DNA from 4 places in the Shigella sp. FC1967 genome. Region 1 is predicted to be linked to each of the others. Evidence: predicted binding sites of a transcription regulator. Region 1 holds the regulator's gene; each other region holds the start of a gene.
What was found. The regulator PurR, encoded in region 1, represses purine synthesis genes. The targets are predictions, from matches to a motif close to CANGCAAACGTTTGCNTG.

Region 2: a site for PurR is predicted at 1,628-1,645, ahead of purL (phosphoribosylformylglycinamidine synthase). Genes of this name have one in related genera too.
Region 3: a site for PurR is predicted at 2,656-2,673, ahead of glyA (serine hydroxymethyltransferase). Genes of this name have one in related genera too.
Region 4: a site for PurR is predicted at 1,516-1,533, ahead of purT (formate-dependent phosphoribosylglycinamide formyltransferase). Genes of this name have one in related genera too.

What each region holds. Positions count from the first base shown of each region.
Region 1 covers NZ_MIIZ01000585.1:76-4,851, forward strand. Annotated here, with positions in the region: gene sodB (superoxide dismutase [Fe]) at 494-1,072, shown strand; gene cydH (cytochrome bd-I oxidase subunit CydH) at 1,210-1,293, opposite strand; gene purR (HTH-type transcriptional repressor PurR) at 1,561-2,586, shown strand; gene punR (DNA-binding transcriptional activator PunR) at 2,613-3,515, opposite strand; gene punC (purine nucleoside transporter PunC) at 3,634-4,776, shown strand, end outside.
Region 2 covers NZ_MIIZ01001420.1:7,622-12,397, reverse strand. Annotated here, with positions in the region: gene mltF (membrane-bound lytic murein transglycosylase MltF) at 1-1,462, opposite strand, end outside; gene purL (phosphoribosylformylglycinamidine synthase) at 1,727-4,776, shown strand, end outside.
Region 3 covers NZ_MIIZ01000721.1:200-4,975, reverse strand. Annotated here, with positions in the region: gene BHE89_RS10925 (3-phenylpropionate MFS transporter) at 43-1,197, opposite strand; gene glyA (serine hydroxymethyltransferase) at 1,290-2,543, opposite strand; gene hmpA (NO-inducible flavohemoprotein) at 2,913-4,112, shown strand; partial or broken gene BHE89_RS10910 (hypothetical protein) at 4,225-4,776, opposite strand, start outside.
Region 4 covers NZ_MIIZ01000843.1:1,879-6,654, reverse strand. Annotated here, with positions in the region: gene htpG (molecular chaperone HtpG) at 1-33, opposite strand, end outside; gene purT (formate-dependent phosphoribosylglycinamide formyltransferase) at 296-1,483, opposite strand; partial or broken gene rarD (EamA family transporter RarD) at 1,609-2,521, opposite strand; gene BHE89_RS14350 (aminoimidazole riboside kinase) at 2,753-3,700, opposite strand; gene BHE89_RS14345 (glycoside hydrolase family 32 protein) at 3,971-4,776, shown strand, end outside.

The DNA.
Region 1 (4,776 bases):
AAGCAAGAGGGATATACTCTTATGCCAAAGTCCATTTTCAATGGATCATTACTATTAAGCTCACAACTAGATAAAAAAACTATCATACCCATAGCAATAAATATTTTTTTCATATTGATACATTCCTTTGAGTGTAACTTCACATTAGTGGGTATTTATTATAACGACTTATCTTGACAAACAATGTTAACTTATCCCACAAAACCACATTAACAGAATGAAGTTTGTACTTTTTACTTCTCTCATTACAAATGTACTTTTGCTACTTTACGTGCAAGCAAGAGGGATATACTCTTATGAGTATAATTAATCTATATGGCTTATAACTATAGATAAAAGATATTTAGCTGTTATTTCAGCAGATTTTTGTTAAAATAATTAGCAAAATAGTAACAACTTAGTGATTCATTTGCCTCATTTTATCAATTCAAATGATTTTGATGGAATGATTTCAGGCACAAAACCCGAAATAGATAGTTTAAAGGAGTACGCAATGTCTTTCGAATTACCAAAATTACCTTATGCGTTAGATGCTCTTGAGCCACACATCTCTAAAGAAACTTTAGAATATCACTACGGCAAACACCACCAAACCTATGTAACCAATTTAAATAATCTGGTTAAAGGTACTGATTTAGAAAGCAAATCTTTAGAAGAAATCATCAAATCTACTGATGGTGGCATCTTTAATAATGCAGCTCAAGTATGGAACCACACTTTCTACTGGAACTGCTTAGCACCAAATGCAGGCGGCGCACCAACAGGAAAAATCGCTGATGCTATCAACAAAGCATTTGGCTCTTTTGAAGAGTTCAAAAAACAATTTAATGATGCGGCAGCTAAAAACTTCGGTTCAGGTTGGACATGGTTAGTTAAAAAAGCAGATGGTTCGATTGCAATTGTTAACACGTCTAACGCTGCAACTCCTGTTTCAGGCGAAGACAAACCATTGTTAACTGTTGATGTATGGGAACATGCTTACTACATCGACTACCGTAACGCGCGCGTTAAATATTTAGAAGAGTTCTGGGCATTGGTTAACTGGTCATTTGTTGAAGCTAACCTTGCTTAATTGAGCTTGATAATCAAAGGTGAGTGATTCAGATTCATTTTTAGTGATAAAATAACAAAGGGCCTCGAGCCCTTTGTTATATTCAGATATTCGATAATTTATTATTTAAATTGATCGGATAATCTATAAAGCAGTGATTAGAATAACATAGTCGAAAATAAAACGATCATAACAAGCGCTGCAACTGCTGTACTCAAACCAAATTTCAGATCCGTATCCATCTATTTCTCCCTCAAAATGATTATAATACACATTTTAACCATAACCTTGTCATGGTTAATTATTATCACATATCAATATTTGTTAAAATAGCGACCAGTGCACAATTTATAACATTGATTAATACTTTCACTTTTGAGCTAGATCATACAAAATTCACAGCTAATCGCTAAATTATTGCCAGTGTTTGCCCTATGTATGACTATACTGGCAGTCAAACCACAAAATTAGATAAAAGAGACCAATGAAGGTCAGGAGTTTTCCACACCATGGCAACAATAAAAGACGTGGCAAAACGCGCAGGCGTATCAACCACGACTGTTTCTCATGTGATCAACAAAACACGTTTTGTTGCTGAGAACACACGGGCAGCAGTTTGGGCCGCTATAAAAGAATTAAATTATTCACCTAGTGCCGTTGCGCGTAGTTTAAAAGTCAATCACACCAAATCTATTGGCCTGTTAGCCACGTCCAGTGAAGCCCCTTACTTTGCTGAAGTGATTGAAGCTGTTGAAAATAGTTGTTATAGCAAAGGTTACACACTGATTTTATGTAATTCACATAATAACCTTGATAAACAAAAAGCCTATTTAGCAATGCTGGCACAAAAACGTGTTGATGGATTATTAGTCATGTGTTCTGAATATCCCGATCACCTTCTGACTCTTTTAGAAGGCTATCGTAATATTCCAATGGTTGTCATGGATTGGGGTAAAGCGCGTGGCGACTTTACAGATACCATCATCGATAACGCTTTCCACGGTGGCTATATTGCGGGTCGTTATCTTATTGAGCGAGGTCATCGTGACATTGGTATTATTCCTGGTCCATTAGAACGTAATACTGGTGGTGGCCGATTACAAGGTTTTTTAAAAGCCATGGAAGAAGCAAAAATCACAGTAAAAGATGAATGGATTGTACAAGGCGACTTTGAGCCGGAATCTGGTTATAAAGCCATGTACCAAATGCTAAATCAAAAACATCGCCCTACTGCTGTTTTTTGTGGTGGTGATGTGATGGCAATGGGTGCGATTTGTGCAGCAGATGAACTTGGCCTACGTGTTCCTTTCGATATTTCTATTGTGGGTTATGACAATATTCGTAATGCTCGTTATTTTACACCGGCCCTAACGACCGTCCACCAGCCAAAAGAACGTTTAGGTCAAATGGCATTATCAATGTTGCTTGATCGCATCGTCAATAAACGCGAAGACGCCCAAACAATCGAAGTTCATCCACGATTAGTTGAGCGTCGTTCAGTCGCTGATGGTCCTTTTATCGACTACCGTCGTTAATTCATATTTATTCAACGACCTGATTTCTAACGAAGCCACTCCTCATTTAAGGTTTGGCTATCTCCAAGATAATCTAACAACCATGTTAAAGCGGGAGATTCACTTTTATCGACCCACGTCAGGCAGCATGGGCTGTCTGGCAATGGTTGTGCTAGTTGTAAAGTAACCAGCTTGCCTTGTTTAATTAAAGATTCAGCACGGTGCCAAGGCACCATTCCTACACATAATCCCGCTAACAAACATTCAAGCCCCATATCCCATGTTGGTACGACCATCCTGCGTTGGTTATTTAGCGCCCATGTGTCACGCTTTGGCAAACTGCGTGAGGTATCTTCTAAACATAAACTTGGATAAGGCCGCATTTCATCATCCGTTAATGGATGTTGTGCTTTTGCTAAAGGGTGATCAACATGACAAACGCAGCGCCACGGCATAAAACCCATATCTCTAAAGCTATAACGTTCACCAATTGGTGAGGCTCTTGTTGCACCAATAGCTAAATCAACACGCCCATTGACCAAGGAGTCCCATACGCCATTAAACACTTCAGGATAGACATACAGTTCAATATCAGGAAAATGACGATAGAAATCGAGAATAAGTTGTTGTGTTCTTTCTGGTTTTACAATGCCATCAACGGCTATACTAAACTGACCGCGCCACCCATTAGAAACTTGTTGACAAAGATGCCGAGTGTCATTCATTTTTTTGATAACAGATCGTGCTTCTTTGATAAAAATTTTACCTGCTTCGGTTAATTCTACATCACGGTGACGGCGTTCAAACAAGGGAACGGCAAGCCATTCCTCTAATTGCCGAACAGTGTAACTAACGGCGGATGGCACTCTGTGCAATTCTTGAGCAGCAGAACTAAAACTTCCTGTTCTTGCGACTGCATCAACAACTTCTAAAGAGTATTCTGACCACATAGAGTTTATTCCTTTGAAAATTTTTCACAGCATTAACCAAATATTCCCGTTTCACAAGTAAAATAAGTCTTCGTTACAATATATAAAATGTTCTACATCACATAGCATAGAAAATAAAATGAATTCTAAAACATCCACACAATCAAAAACACCTATGAGCTTTATGGTGTACCTAGCGGGTTTAAGTATGCTAGGTTACTTAGCTATTGATATGTATTTACCTGCATTTGGTATGATGCAGCGTGAACTCGCTATTAGCGAAGGGGCTATTAGTAATAGCTTAAGTATCTTTTTATTTGGCTTTGCTGTTGCTCAATTACTTTGGGGACCACTTTCTGACAAAGTCGGTCGTAAACCTATTCTTCTTATCGGTTTAAGCCTTTTCTCTTTAGGCTGCCTTGGTATGCTGTGGGTTGAAAGTGCAACTGGCTTACTGGCTATGCGCTTCCTACAAGCTTTCGGCGTCTGCTCTGCTGCCGTTATTTGGCAAGCTCTTGTTATCGACCGTTTTGATGAATCTCGCGCTCAGCATGTCTTTGCTTTAATTATGCCACTGGTTGCATTATCACCTGCACTTGCACCTTTAATCGGTGCATCGCTATTAGAGCACGGTGGCTGGCGTATGATTTTCATGCTGTTAATGGCAGTAACGTTAGTATTAATGCTACCGACATTAATGCTAAAAAACATTAAACAAAAATCAGTCACAGATGCGAACCAATCTTCTGCTTCATTTATCACTTTACTAAAATCGCCTCTCTATACAGGTAACGTATTAGTTTACGCTTCTTGTAGTGCAGGTTTCTTTGCTTGGTTAGCCGGCTCACCCATCATTCTTGAAAAAATGGGTTATTCGCCACAGGATATCGGTTTAAGTTATATTCCACAAACTATTGCATTTATGGTGGGTGGTTATGGTTGCCGTATTTTACTGTCAAAAATGACTGGTAAAACGTTACTACCACTGTTATTAATTGGTTATGCTGTCAGTATGACCGCCTTATACCTTGTTGCTAAATTTACGGAACCAACATTAACGACTATTTTAATTCCGTTCTGTATTATGGCCGCAATGAATGGTGCATCTTATCCAATCGCGGTATCTAATGCTTTATCCGCTTATCCTGAAATCAGTGGTAAAGCCGCTGCGTTACAAAATGCACTTCAATTGGGTCTTTGCAGCTTAGCCAGTTTTATTGTGTCTGCATTTATCAGCCAACAACCTCTGATTAACACCACTGCAATTATGGCGTTAACCGCA
Region 2 (4,776 bases), on a different contig from region 1:
CCATATCTTGAGTCAATGACAATGATGTTCTTTCTTGTTCACCCTCGTTATTATTCTCTTTATCTTTCGATAATATTTTATTTTTGCTCTCTTTAGCTTGAAGGTAACCGACAAGGCTAAGTTGATATCGTCGAATGTTTTCAACATAACGATAAGCCTCATGACCTCTCGCATAGCCATAAGGGAGATCTGCATAATATTTCTTTTGGCTAAGTAGAGGTAATCTTGATTTTACATCTAGCCAACTGTCAGGATCGGCATTTTGTTGCTCAGTAAGCCTTCTGGCATCAAGCATATGACCAAACCCCATATTGTATGCGGCTAATGCAAACCAAATTCTTTCATCTTCAGGGATAGAATCCGGTAAGCGCGAAAGGAGATGCTTAAGATATTGCGCTCCTCCTCGAACACTCTCTTCAGGATCCAGTCTGTCAGTAACACCCATACTTGATGCAGTAGGGCGAGTTAACATCATTAATCCTCTGACGCCTGTTGGTGATGTAGCATGAGGATCCCAATGTGATTCTTGCCATGCCATAGCGGCCAATAATCGCCAATCGAAAGTATCAGCATACTTTTCAAAAAGAGGCTGATAGTTTGGCAAAATAGAATCTATCGCCGTAATAAAAGAGATAGTATCGAAGTAATCAAATGAACCTACATGACCAAAATACTTTTCTTCAAGTCTTGCTAATACATCTTCTTGAGATAATTGATTAAAGTAATCGAGCATTGCTGCATATAAGCTATTATCTTCACCTTCTGGTAGATACCATGTTAATGGACGGCTTTCAGTGACTTCAAACCCTACGGCAACATTAGGATGAATGCGTTGTTGTACTGCAACACTAATTGAATCTGCTAACACATAGGTGATTTTGCCTTCTGATAATGCCTCTAGTAGTTGAGAGGTTGTCTGATTATCTGATTCTTCCCATTCAAGCTCAGGATATTGCGTCTCTTTTAATGTTCGCAATAAACTTGCATGAGCCGAGCCGGCTGTGACAACAAGACGCCCATCTAATGTATCAAAGCTACGTGGTCTTAATGTCCCTTTACGATAAATGAGCTGTTGAGAAACGGAAAAGTAAGCAGGACCACTGCGTGTCGTCTCTAATCTCTCTTTATTATAAAGTAATCCGGCGGCGATAAAGTCAGCTTTATTATTTTCCAGATCATCAAACATTTGGTTGATATTTGTCCGCATATTAACGACAAGTTTCACGCCTAGATAATCAGCAAAGCGTTTCACTAATTCATAATCGAAACCTACGGGGTCCTTTTTATCGTTCATCGTTATCAATGGTGAAGGTATCGTACTAATTCTTAACTCACCACGAGATAAAATCTTATTTATCTGCGCTTTTTGCCTATCTGGCCATGTAATATTCAACGCGATAATCGCCGCTGAAAAAAGCGCTATGATAACGATAACAAAATAGTTTATCCTTATATTATTCAATAGGTTGGCTCTCGTTAACGTTGTTTGTTGTTGTGTGTAAAATTGTCATTTTAACATGGATAAATTTCCAGTAATCGAGCATTTTGCTTAACATATTGGCAAGACGCAACTTGATTACACCAATTAATCATTAAAACACGCTAAGTTAAATGCCGTTATTTTGTTCACGCAAACGGTTTCGTCTGGGCGGTTATTCTATTATACTAGGCGCGTTTCCCCTGAATGATTGATCAGGCTAGCTGCTAAAAGAGAGAACTCAATACTATGGAAATCCTGCGTGGCTCCCCCGCTTTATCCGCGTTTCGTATTAATAAATTACTCACTCTATGTCAGGAAAATGATCTTCCTGTACAAAGTATATACGCGGAATTTGTCCATTTCGCGAAAGTGGAAGAGCAGTTATCTGAAGATGATCAAATTAAATTACGTCAACTCCTACATTATGGACCATCATTAACAGAACATGAGCCTGTTGGGGAAATGCGAGTCGTTACACCTCGTCCAGGAACCATTTCACCTTGGTCTTCTAAGGCGACAGATATTGCTCATAACTGTGGTCTAGCCAAGGTTGTCCGAATTGAACGAGGTATCGCCTATTTTATTGAGTGCGGTACGATGACCGCCACTCAGTGGCAACAGCTTTATGGTTTTATTCATGATCGAATGATGGAAACCATTTTTTTAAATTATCAAGATGTAAATGCACTTTTTGCTGAGCAAGCCCCAGCACCACTAAAAACGATTGATGTGCTTGCGAAAGGTAAAGACGCACTAATAAAAGCTAATATCGAAATGGGGTTAGCGTTAGCAGACGATGAAGTTGATTATTTAGTCGATGCGTTTAACCGCTTACAACGTAATCCAACCGATGTTGAGCTTTATATGTTTGCACAAGCTAACTCCGAACACTGCCGCCACAAAATATTTAATGCTGATTGGATCATTGATGGTAAAGCTCAAGATAAATCATTATTTAAAATGATTAAAAATACGTTTGAGCAAACGCCTGATTATGTCATGTCAGCTTATAAAGATAATGCCGCAGTAATGGAAGGCTCTGTGGCGGGGCGTTTTTATCCCGATTCAGAAAAAGGACATTATCACTATCATCAAGAACCTGTACATATCTTGATGAAAGTAGAAACGCATAATCACCCAACGGCTATTTCACCTTGGCCAGGAGCAGCAACGGGATCGGGCGGCGAAATTCGAGATGAAGGTGCAACTGGACGCGGTGCAAAACCTAAAGCGGGCCTAGTTGGATTTTCGGTTTCTAACTTACGTATTCCTGGATTTGAGCAACCTTGGGAAGAAAATTTTGGTAAACCAGAGCGTATTGTTAATGCATTAGACATCATGACTGAAGGCCCGTTAGGTGGTGCTGCATTTAATAATGAGTTCGGTCGTCCAGCATTACTCGGCTATTTCCGAACCTATGAAGAACGTGTTAATAGCCACAATGGTATTGAAATTCGCGGTTACCATAAACCCATTATGTTAGCTGGGGGGATCGGTAATATTCGTGAAGATCACGTACAAAAAGGTGAAATCACCGTTGGTGCCAAGTTGATTGTACTTGGTGGACCATCTATGAATATCGGCCTTGGCGGTGGGGCTGCTTCTTCTATGACATCGGGTCAATCAGATGCAGATTTAGATTTCGCTTCTGTTCAGCGTGATAATCCAGAAATGGAACGGCGTTGCCAAGAGGTTATCGATCGTTGTTGGCAATTAGGTGACGATAACCCGATTTTATTTATTCATGATGTTGGTGCTGGTGGTCTTTCTAATGCAATGCCTGAATTAGTTAATGATGGCGGTCGTGGTGGTCGTTTTGAATTGCGTGATGTTCTTAATGATGAACCAGGTATGAGCCCACTAGAGATCTGGTGTAATGAATCCCAAGAGCGTTATGTATTGGCGGTATCACCTGAAAAAATGCCTCTTTTTGATGCGTTATGTCAGCGAGAAAGAGCACCTTATGCAGTGATCGGTGAAGCAACACAAGAGCGTGAATTAGTGCTCAATGATACACACTTTGATAATAAGCCGATTGATATGCCATTAGACATATTATTAGGTAAAGCGCCTAAAATGTTGCGTGATGTAAAATCGCTTAAAACAGAAGGTGAGTATCTCTCTCGTAAAGATATCGATTTAAAAGATGCGGTTTATCGTGTTCTTCATTTACCCGCCGTTGCTGAAAAAACCTTCTTAATTACTATTGGTGATCGCACGGTAACGGGTATGGTTGCACGTGATCAAATGGTTGGTCCTTGGCAAATTCCTGTTGCTAACTGTGCTGTTACTACAGCAACATTAGATAGTTATTATGGTGAAGCGATGTCTATTGGTGAACGCGCACCTATCGCATTGTTAGATTTTGCTGCATCTGCACGTATGGCCGTCGGGGAAGCGCTAACAAATATGGCGGGTTGTGATGTAGAAGCGCTTAATCGCATTAAGCTTTCGGCTAACTGGATGTCTGCCGCAGGTCACCCTGGTGAAGATGCCGGTTTATATGACGCAGTGAAAGCCATTGGTGAAGAGCTATGCCCAGCGTTAGGCATTACTATTCCTGTGGGCAAAGATTCGATGTCAATGAAAACGCGTTGGCAAGATAAAGACGGTCAAACTAAAGAAGTAACATCCCCATTATCTTTAGTTATTACGGCATTCTCTCGTGTTGAAGATGTGCGTAAAACAGTGACACCTGAATTATCAACACAAGCAGGCAACCGCTTGTATTTGATTGATTTGGGAAATGGACATAATGCATTAGGTGCGACGGCACTCGCACAAGTTTATCGTCAGCTAGGTCAGAAAGCGGCAGATCTTCGTGATGTTGAGCAATTAAAACAGTTCTTCAATGTGATGCAGCAATTGGTCAGTGATGGCAAATTGTTGGCCTATCATGATCGCTCTGATGGTGGATTATTTGTCACTCTTGCCGAAATGGCATTTACAGGTCATTGTGGCTTAAGCGTTGATATTAGTGCTTTTGATGAAGATATTTTAGCGGGACTCTTTAATGAAGAGCTCGGTGGTGTGATCCAAATTCGTGGTGAACATCAAGAGGTTGTCGAAGCATTATTTGCTGAATATGGCTTAGCGGATTGTTTACATTATTTAGGCCAAGCAACAGAAAATGACGCCATTATTATCCAAAGTCGTGAAACCGAAGTTTATAATGAAAAACGCAGTACATTGCGTCTTTGGTGGGCAGAGACAACTTGGCAAATGCAGCGTCTACGTGATAATCCAGAGTGTGCGGATGAAGAACATCAAGCAAAACAAGATCTCAACGATCCAGG
Region 3 (4,776 bases), on a different contig from region 1:
ATCAAGGGATATTACAGATCTTAATTTTTATGAAATAAAAAATTAGGTATTTTGAGGCTGTACTTTGGGTCTGATAAACATAGCAGGGATCGTTAATGCGGCCATTAACCAGAAGATCAATGATTCTTGATTAGGTAGTTTTTCATACAACCAACCAGAGACAATGGTCATGATCGCAATACTGCCGCCCATCGCTAATGCTGAATACACTGCTTGTAGACGAATAATTTCGTGCTCTTGACGTGCACTAATAAAACGCATCGCAGCTAAATGGCACACTGTAAATGTACCACTATGTAATATCTGAACAATAATAAGCGCAGGTAATGCGGTAAAACTTCCCATTAATCCCCAACGCAACAGTCCAGCAAAAGCAGAAAGTAAGAGTAGATTTCTTGCACTCCAACGGCGGAATAAACGATGGCTCAGCATAAAAACAACCACTTCTGAAACCACACCTAATGACCAAAGATAGCCAATTGTTGCGGTATCATATCCCGCTTTTTCCCAATAAAGTGCACTAAAGCCATAATAAGCTGCGTGTGCACCTTGCAATAAAGAGACACATAGCAGAAAACGCCAAACGGGACCATCTGAAATGAGTTTTATAAAGGACACATTATTGTGTTCTGCTTTTTTCACTTTACCCTGTGGCATAACTTTAGGGCGTAGCATAGATGTCAGGAATAGTGCAAATGTACTGGCAATCAATCCATAAAGAATAATGGGATGTCCAAACGCATCAATTAAAATGCCTAACAATGATGAGCTAATAATAAAAGCGATTGAGCCCCAAACTCGGATTTTTCCATAATCAAAAGGAAACTGCTTTTGCCACGTTCCGGCTAGAGAATCCCCTAAAGGCACCATTGGTGAAAAGAAAACGTTAAACCCGGTCATCACAAAGAATAACCATGCCCAATGACTCCCCATCATAAATGCAACAGTAAAAAGTAATGAAAGAAAAGCGAATAATCTCAATGCAGTGATAAGTTTTGATGGATCCTTTACCGCAGGCGTTAAAATTAGGCTACCAACAAAACGTGCGGTTAAACCTACACCCAATAATAGACCTATCATTGCAGGATCGACACCCTCTCCTTTTAGCCATATGGACCAAAAAGGCAAAAAGATACCGTATGAAAAGAAATAGGTAAAATAATCTAAGGCAAGCCACAATGTTGATGGAATAACCATCCAATCCCCCATTTTTAAGATGCAAAAAAACCCGCCAAGAACAAGTTCTCGAAGCGGGCTTGTACAACGGGTTTTATTATATCGTTACAAACTTATGCGTAAACTGGAAATTTAGCGCAGATATCCAAGACTTTTTGTTTCACTTTCTCAATGTTCGCTTCATCATTGATATTATCAAGGACATCACACATCCAACCGGCTAATTCACGAGCTTCCGCTTCTTTAAAACCACGACGTGTAATTGCTGGAGAACCAATACGAACACCAGAAGTTACAAATGGGCTACGTGGATCATTTGGTACACTGTTTTTGTTAACAGTGATATTTGCACGACCCAGTGCAGCATCTGCGTCTTTACCTGTAATATCTTTATCAACTAAATCTAATAAAAACAGGTGGTTTTCAGTTCCGCCAGATACTACTTTATAACCGCGATCTAAGAAAACTTCTACCATTGCTTTCGAGTTTTTAGCAACTTGTTGCTGATAAACTTTAAATTCTGGTTCCATCGCTTCTTTTAATGCAACCGCTTTACCTGCAATAACATGCATTAAAGGGCCACCTTGAGAGCCTGGGAATACAGCAGAGTTCAGTTTTTTATAAAACTCTTCATCACCACCTTTAGCAAGAATAAGACCACCACGTGGACCTGCTAAAGTTTTGTGGGTTGTTGTTGTAACAACATGCGCATGAGGAACAGGGTTAGGATAAACACCCGCAGCAACCATACCTGCTACGTGTGCCATATCAACAAATAAGAATGCACCAATGCTGTCTGCAATTTCACGCATTTTAGCCCAATCAACCAGACCAGAATAAGCAGAGAACCCACCAATGATCATTTTTGGTTGATGTTTTTTAGCTTGAACAGCGATATCTTCGTAATCGATTTTACCTGATTCATCAATACCATAAGGTACGATATTATACAGTTTACCCGAGAAGTTAACGGGTGAACCATGAGTTAAGTGGCCGCCTTGCGCTAGGTTCATACCTAAAACAGTATCACCTGGTTTTAATAATGCCATATAGACAGCGGCATTCGCTTGAGAGCCTGAGTGAGGCTGTACGTTAGCATAATCTGCACCAAATAATGCTTTTGCACGATCGATAGCCAGTTGCTCTACAACATCCACATACTCACAACCACCGTAGTAACGTTTACCCGGATAGCCTTCAGCATATTTATTTGTCAGCTGAGATCCCTGCGCCTGCATAACACGAGGGCTGGTATAATTTTCAGAAGCAATAAGTTCGATGTGCTCTTCTTGACGAGTCACTTCACCTTCCATTGCATTCCATAATTCTGGATCGTAATCAGCAATATTCATTTCACGTTTTAACATTCACATCTCCTGACTCAGCTAACTTCACTAAAGACAAACTCCCATTTGGGAGAAAGAATGCCATACAGTGTAAACTCTTTTTTCTTCATTGAGATACCCCTTAATGAAAAAATACGCAATCGTTTGCCATCCAATTATAACAGTACATTATTACTTTTTAACAACCTCATTTTATCCTGCGCTTATTCCTCTTTTTGAGGCACATCTCGTCTTATTTTGCAAACCCCCACATCATTCTCTAAGAATTGAGATTTTTTGTTAAAAAAATAAAAAACAGAGATTTACAAAATAATCAAAAAAGAGATAAGTTGCATATAAAATGCAATTTATAAAAATTCACAATAAACTGAAAATTTTTCAGGAGCAATTATGTTAGATGCACAAACTATCACGACAATTAAATCAACAATTCCCCTCATTGCTAGAACAGGTCCTGCATTAACTGCCCATTTTTATGAGCGAATGTTTTCTCGCCATCCAGAGTTAAAAGACATTTTCACGATGAGTCATCAAAGCAGTGGTGCGCAACGTGAAGCCTTATTTAATGCGATATGTGCTTATGCAATGAACATTGAAAACTTAGCCACCATTTTGCCTGCTGTTGAAAAAATCGCACAAAAACACGCCAGTTTAAATATTCTTCCTGAACACTATCCCATCGTTGGTGAAAATTTATTAGCCACAATTGATGAGATGTTTAGTCCTGGACAAGAAGTACTCGACGCTTGGGGTGCGGCTTATCAAGTATTGGCTGATGTCTTTATCAAACGCGAAGAGCAAATTTATCAACAAAAAGAACAAGCAAACGGAGGTTGGAGAGGACTACGAAACTTTAAAGTTAAACATAAAGTAAAACAAAGTGATGTTATTACCAGTTTTGAATTAGAGCCCGAAGATGGACTTCCTGTGACTGCTTATCAAGCAGGGCAATATTTAAGTCTTTATATCCGTAATGAACATCTTGAAAACCAAGAAATACGTCAATATTCATTAACTCAATCTTCAAATAATAAAACCTATCGCATCGCAGTAAAACGCGAAGATCAAGGCATTTTATCCAATTTTCTTCATAACCATGTTCAAGAAGGTGATACTTTACAAGTCGCAGCACCAGGGGGAGATTTTTATTTAGATGTATCACCAACCACACCAGTCACCTTAATTTCAGCTGGAGTGGGTTTAACGCCAATGCTATCTATGTTACACACACTTTCAGCTCATCAAGCTAATATTAATTGGTTACATGCGGCTGAACATGGTGGTGTTCATGCGTTTAAAGATGAAGTTAATCAAATCGGCAATCAACTTTCGCACTATCAACAAGCAATATGGTATCGCACACCACGTTCTGAAGACGTGCAAAATACAGATTATCAATTCGAAGGCTTAATGACATTAAACCAAGTGGAAGATTGGTTAGTTATTCCTGATATGCATTTCTATTTTTGTGGTCCATTGCCTTTTATGCAATCTATTGCTAAGCAACTTATTGAATTAGGTATTCATAGTGAAAAACTTCATTATGAATGTTTTGGTCCTCATGCTGTTATTACACAAGATCAACAATAGAAATACCTTTATTAACGTTCAATTTTAAATTGAAGAAAAAAGCGCTGATAAAATTATATTTACTAGCGCTTTTATTGATTATTTTACTGCTTTTTATGATTGATATTTTATTTTCAATCGCAGTAGGAATAACATGATCTTTAGCAGAAAAACCATACCAAATAACACTCGCTAAACAGAGCGTATAACCAAATAATTCACTGCCCTCTTCCACCATATTTTTAACAGCACGGTTATAATCTTCGCCTAATAATTTATGCCAAAGTATTCCCATCCCAATAAACGAGAAAACAGTAAAATACATAATAGACCCGCGACTAACATTCCATGGCTCGGATGAGTAATAAAGTGAATTAAACCTTTTAACGTTCTCTTACCTTCTCTAATTGCAACTGCAATACAAATAAACGCCACCGTTAGCGCAAACCAAACCCAAGAACCATGTGCAATCTGATCAAATACACCGTCTAACTCACGAATTAAAATACACAAGAAAAAGCCCATAATAAGCGTGAACGCCCCCCCGTTGTTCACTTTCTTGGCACGCTTTAACAAAAAAGAATAAGCAGATAATCGCGACAATAATCTCTTGACCTAATTCAGTTACCGATGTTTCAGAAATACCATTATCAAACACCAAAATATCAAGAAAGATAAATCCCGT
Region 4 (4,776 bases), on a different contig from region 1:
TGACTGAAATCCTCTTGTTTCCTGACCTTTCATACTCATTTTTACCTCAATTAATCCTAATTTGGCGAAAAAAAATCAATATGAGTAAAAAGTGGGGATAGTTAAGCAAGTTTCAAGGGTTGAGTAAAAAATTAAGCGAATAAAAATGATTAAGTGTCTTATATGATTAAAATTTGAATCCAGATAATACTTACTGTCTGTTTTTCTCTCTGTTCTCAAGCGTATTTTATTAACGCAGGACTTCACCGCTAAGTTAAGTTCTCATCTTAGCGGTAAGTAATCTTATGTTATATCGCTATTTTTGGGCGTCATTGACAATAATAGCGTCAGCACCTGCAATTGCTTCATCCAATGCATGTTTTATTGTATCAGCATGAGCAAGCACAACACCAAGACGGCGAGAGCCTACAATTTCAGGCTTAGCAAAAAGGCGAATTTGGCGATCCGCCTTCAACGCTTTTTCAATACCAGAATAAACAATATTTGTACTATAAAGCGCGGGTAAAATAACCGCCGATGCGCAAGCACCTAATTGGCGGATCCCCCCAATGGGATAGCCTAAAAAAGCACGAACATGAAGAGCAAACTCTGATAAATCTTGAGAAATGAGTGTTACCAATCCTGTATCATGAGGGCGAGGTGAGACTTCATTAAAGAAGACCTCATTGCCTTGAACAAATAATTCAACACCAAATAAACCATAACCCCCTAAGTTTTCAACCACTTTACTCGCGATATGCTCTGCTTTAGCAAGTGCAATATCACTCATTTTCTGAGGCTGCCACGATGCTCGGTAATCCCCCTTTTCTTGTCGATGCCCAATAGGAGCACAAAAATGGATCCCATCAACAGCATGAATAGTCAGTAACGTGATCTCAAAATCAAACGGGATCATTTTCTCTACGATAACGCGCCCTTTTCCTGCTCTCCCTCCCTCTTGCGAATACGTCCAAGCCTGAGCTAAATCGTTTTCGTGACGAATAACACTTTGCCCTTTTCCTGATGAACTCATGACAGGTTTTACAATACAAGGGAAGCCGATTTCTAATGCGGCTTTTTTAAAGCTCACCTCATCGTCAACAAATTGATAGTTTGATGTAGGTAAGTGTAATGTTTCTGAGGCTAAACGACGGATCCCTTCTCTATCCATCGTCAGCTTTACAGCACGCGCACAAGGAACAACGTTTTGCCCTGCTTGTTCTAATTCAATCAGTAACGTCGTTGCTATAGCCTCAATTTCTGGAACAATAAAATCCGGTCGCTCTTGTTCTATAACTTGTTTTAATGCATCGCTATCAAGCATATTTACAACATGATGGCGATGAGCAACATGCATAGCAGGAGCATTGAGATAACGATCAACGGCAACCACTTCAATACCTAATCGTTGGCATTCTATCGCGACTTCTTTGCCTAATTCACCCGCACCTAATAACATCACTTTTGTTGCATTTGGTGTAAGAGCCGTACCCAGCACTGTCATTTTTTATCCTCGCCATTAATAAAAACCGCAACCACGCAAACGATTGCATTTCATATAGCATAACGGATTTAGCGTGATAGAAAAATAGCCAGACAAAAAAATAATCAAGCAGGGAAATAAAACAATTACACCGTTTGGCTACGTTTTCCTTTTTGAATTTTTAGATAATTAAGGCGTTTTCGAATAAGCGCTAAGATACAGCATAAAAGCCCTAACCAAATCAGCGAAAAACTCACGCCTTTTACTTCATCAAAAGCTTCATGGAATAAGAAAACAGCCAGTAAAAATTGAATGGTCGGTTCAATATATTGCGCCAATCCGATGACAGTTAATGTGGTTCGTTTAACGGCTGCGGTAAAGAACAATAATGGCAATATAGTGACAGGTGCGGTTAAAACATAATAAAAACGCGTCAGATTGTCAGCAGAAGGTAGTGCACTTTTATCTGTTATCAATAACCAAATAGTAACCCCTATTGCTAATGGCATTAACCAGAGCGTTTCCATAAATAAAGAAGTGATCACATCAAAACGAATAAATTTACGGATCAAACCGTATACAGCAAATGCGCCTCCCATCATAATAGCGAGTACAGGTAATTCGCCGTACATCCACAATTGATAGCCCACACCCGCACAGATTAAGACGACAGCCCACTTTTCTGCTGGATTCAGCTTTTCTTTAAGAAAGATAACGCCTAATAAAAATTGAGAAAAGTGGATTAATAAAATACCCTAAGCTCGCTTCTAATACTTGTTGATGTGTTAATGCATAGGTAAATGTACACCAAGAAACGGCCATCGCCATTGAGCTAAATAGACACATAAAAATAGAGCGCTTATCTTGTAAAACAGCGTACCATCGTGTCCTATTTTTAATAAAGAGTCGTACGAGTAATAAAAGAGGAATAGACCAGATCAAACGCTGAGCCAACATTTCTAATGGTTGCGCGCCAGGTAACAGCCGATAAAACAGAGGGGTTATCCCCCAAAGAATATAAGAAAAAATGGCTAATACCGCGCCCGATTGAGCCCACATTTAATGTTCCATCAATAAAAGTCAATAAGATTGAATATCATACGCTTAAAATGGGCGAAACTATATGATCAGCATCGCTGATTGCTCAAACATCAATACGGCGATAGAGATAAGATAAAAAAATCTCCATAAATAACCACTCCGAGAAAAGTCGTTATAAATGGAGAATAGGAAAATTCCATTAAGGGAAAACCGTGGTAAAAACCACAACCAGAAAAAATGGGTGAAATGTTAGAAAATCTCCCTAACATGTAAAGGCGGTTGTTGCTGAACAAAATCATGTAATTTTTTACGACTGGGTGCCGCTGCTATCGCTCCTTTTTGAGTGGTGGCTAAAGCGCCACAAGCAGCCGCTTGCGTTACTATTTTTGATAAATATGGTTCATCTTCAGCAAACCCATATTCAGCAAGCGCAGCGAGCAAACCCGACATAAAGGCATCACCAGCCCCTGTTGTATCAATACATTCAACGATAAAGGCACTAAATGCGATTTGAGTATTTGGTGTTAAAACTAAACAACCTTTAGAGCCTTGAGTGATCACTTTTAAACGAGCGGGATAATCTTCTAATTTTTTAAGTGCATTATTCAATGTCACTTCTTGTGTCATCCACGTAAGTTCATCTTCTGATAATTTTAATATGTCAGCTTTATGCGCATAATTATCAATAATTTCGCGCATTTCTTCATGATCACGCCACATTTGAGGACGCAAATTAATATCAAAACTCAGTAGTGAACCGCTTTCTTTAATATTTTTGATTGCACAATCTAAGGTTGAGCGACAAATAGGATTAACTAATGCTAACGAGCAAAAATGCAAAATATCTTTTTCAAACGCAGGCAACGATTTTTCTGTTAAAAATTGATCGGCAGACTCAGCAACTAAGAAAGTAAAATCACGCTCACCATTTTCTTGCAAAGAGACAAGAACAGTACTGGTACGGTGAAACTCATCAAATTCCATTGAACCAGTATCAACCCCCAGATCAAACAATGTTTTTTGCATAAAATGGCCGAACGCATCTTCACCGACACGTCCAATAAAACCACTTTTTTGACCCAGTTTAGCCACACCCGCCGCAACATTGACAGGCGCGCCCCCTGCGCATGCTTCATATTGCATGTTTTGCAATGGGATCAAGTCAACAACAGCGTCACCTAAAGACCAGACTTTCATAATCTCTCCAGAAGATAAGCAATTATTTTTCTTAACTATATTCTGTTTCTATGACTATTCATAACGAAGAAATAAAGATATTGCTCGTAAATCCACACTGATAACGTTAACATAATAAGATAATATGATAAAGTAAATTTCATACATCGTATTTTTTCACTCTAAATGTTATCGTTAACAACAAGAGTAATAGTGTGATTAATCTGTTCCTTACCTTTTCTGTACGCTTAAAAACACACTATTCACGCTAAATAGAATAAGGATAATGATATGAAACACCGCTTAGAACAATCAACAAAGGCCTTAAATACTTTAATTGAAAAACGAGGTAATAAATTTTATCCCCAGTTTCATTTAGCCGCGCCTGCAGGTTGGTTGAATGATCCTAATGGTCTTATTTATCATGATGGTTTATATCATGCCTTTTATCAGCACCACCCTTATTCTCAAGACTGGGGGCCAATGCATTGGGGACATGCCACAAGCTCCGATATGATCCACTGGCAACACCAACCGATTGCACTAACTCCGGGAGATGACTACGACAAAAGTGGTTGTTTCTCAGGATCAGCAATTAGCCATGAAGGCAAACTCTATCTTTTCTATACAGGGCACAACTGGTTAGCAGACGAAGGTGATGATAGCCAAATCTATGAAGCACAATGTGTTGCTATTAGTGAAGATGGTATTCATTTCGAGAAAAAAGGGATCGTCTTAGAGCCACCTAAAGGTTATATGCATTTTCGTGATCCGAAAGTCTGGTATCAAGAAGGTAAATGGTGGATGGTTGTTGGTGCGCGTGATGAAAAAGATCAAGGACAAGTCCTACTCTTCTCTAGCGAAACCTTATTTGTAGAGGGTCAGCAGTGGAACAACGATTACACTGTTTTAGGGAAAACAGATGATAAAAATGTTTATATGTGGGAGTGCCCTGATTTCTTCCCTATTAGTCAAGAAAACGAATTTGCCATTGTCTTCTCACCACAAGGAAAACGCGCCGAAGGCTATCAATATCGCAATCTCTTTCAATCAGGTGCATTAATTGGCCAGTGGTCACCAAATCAACCATTTAAACC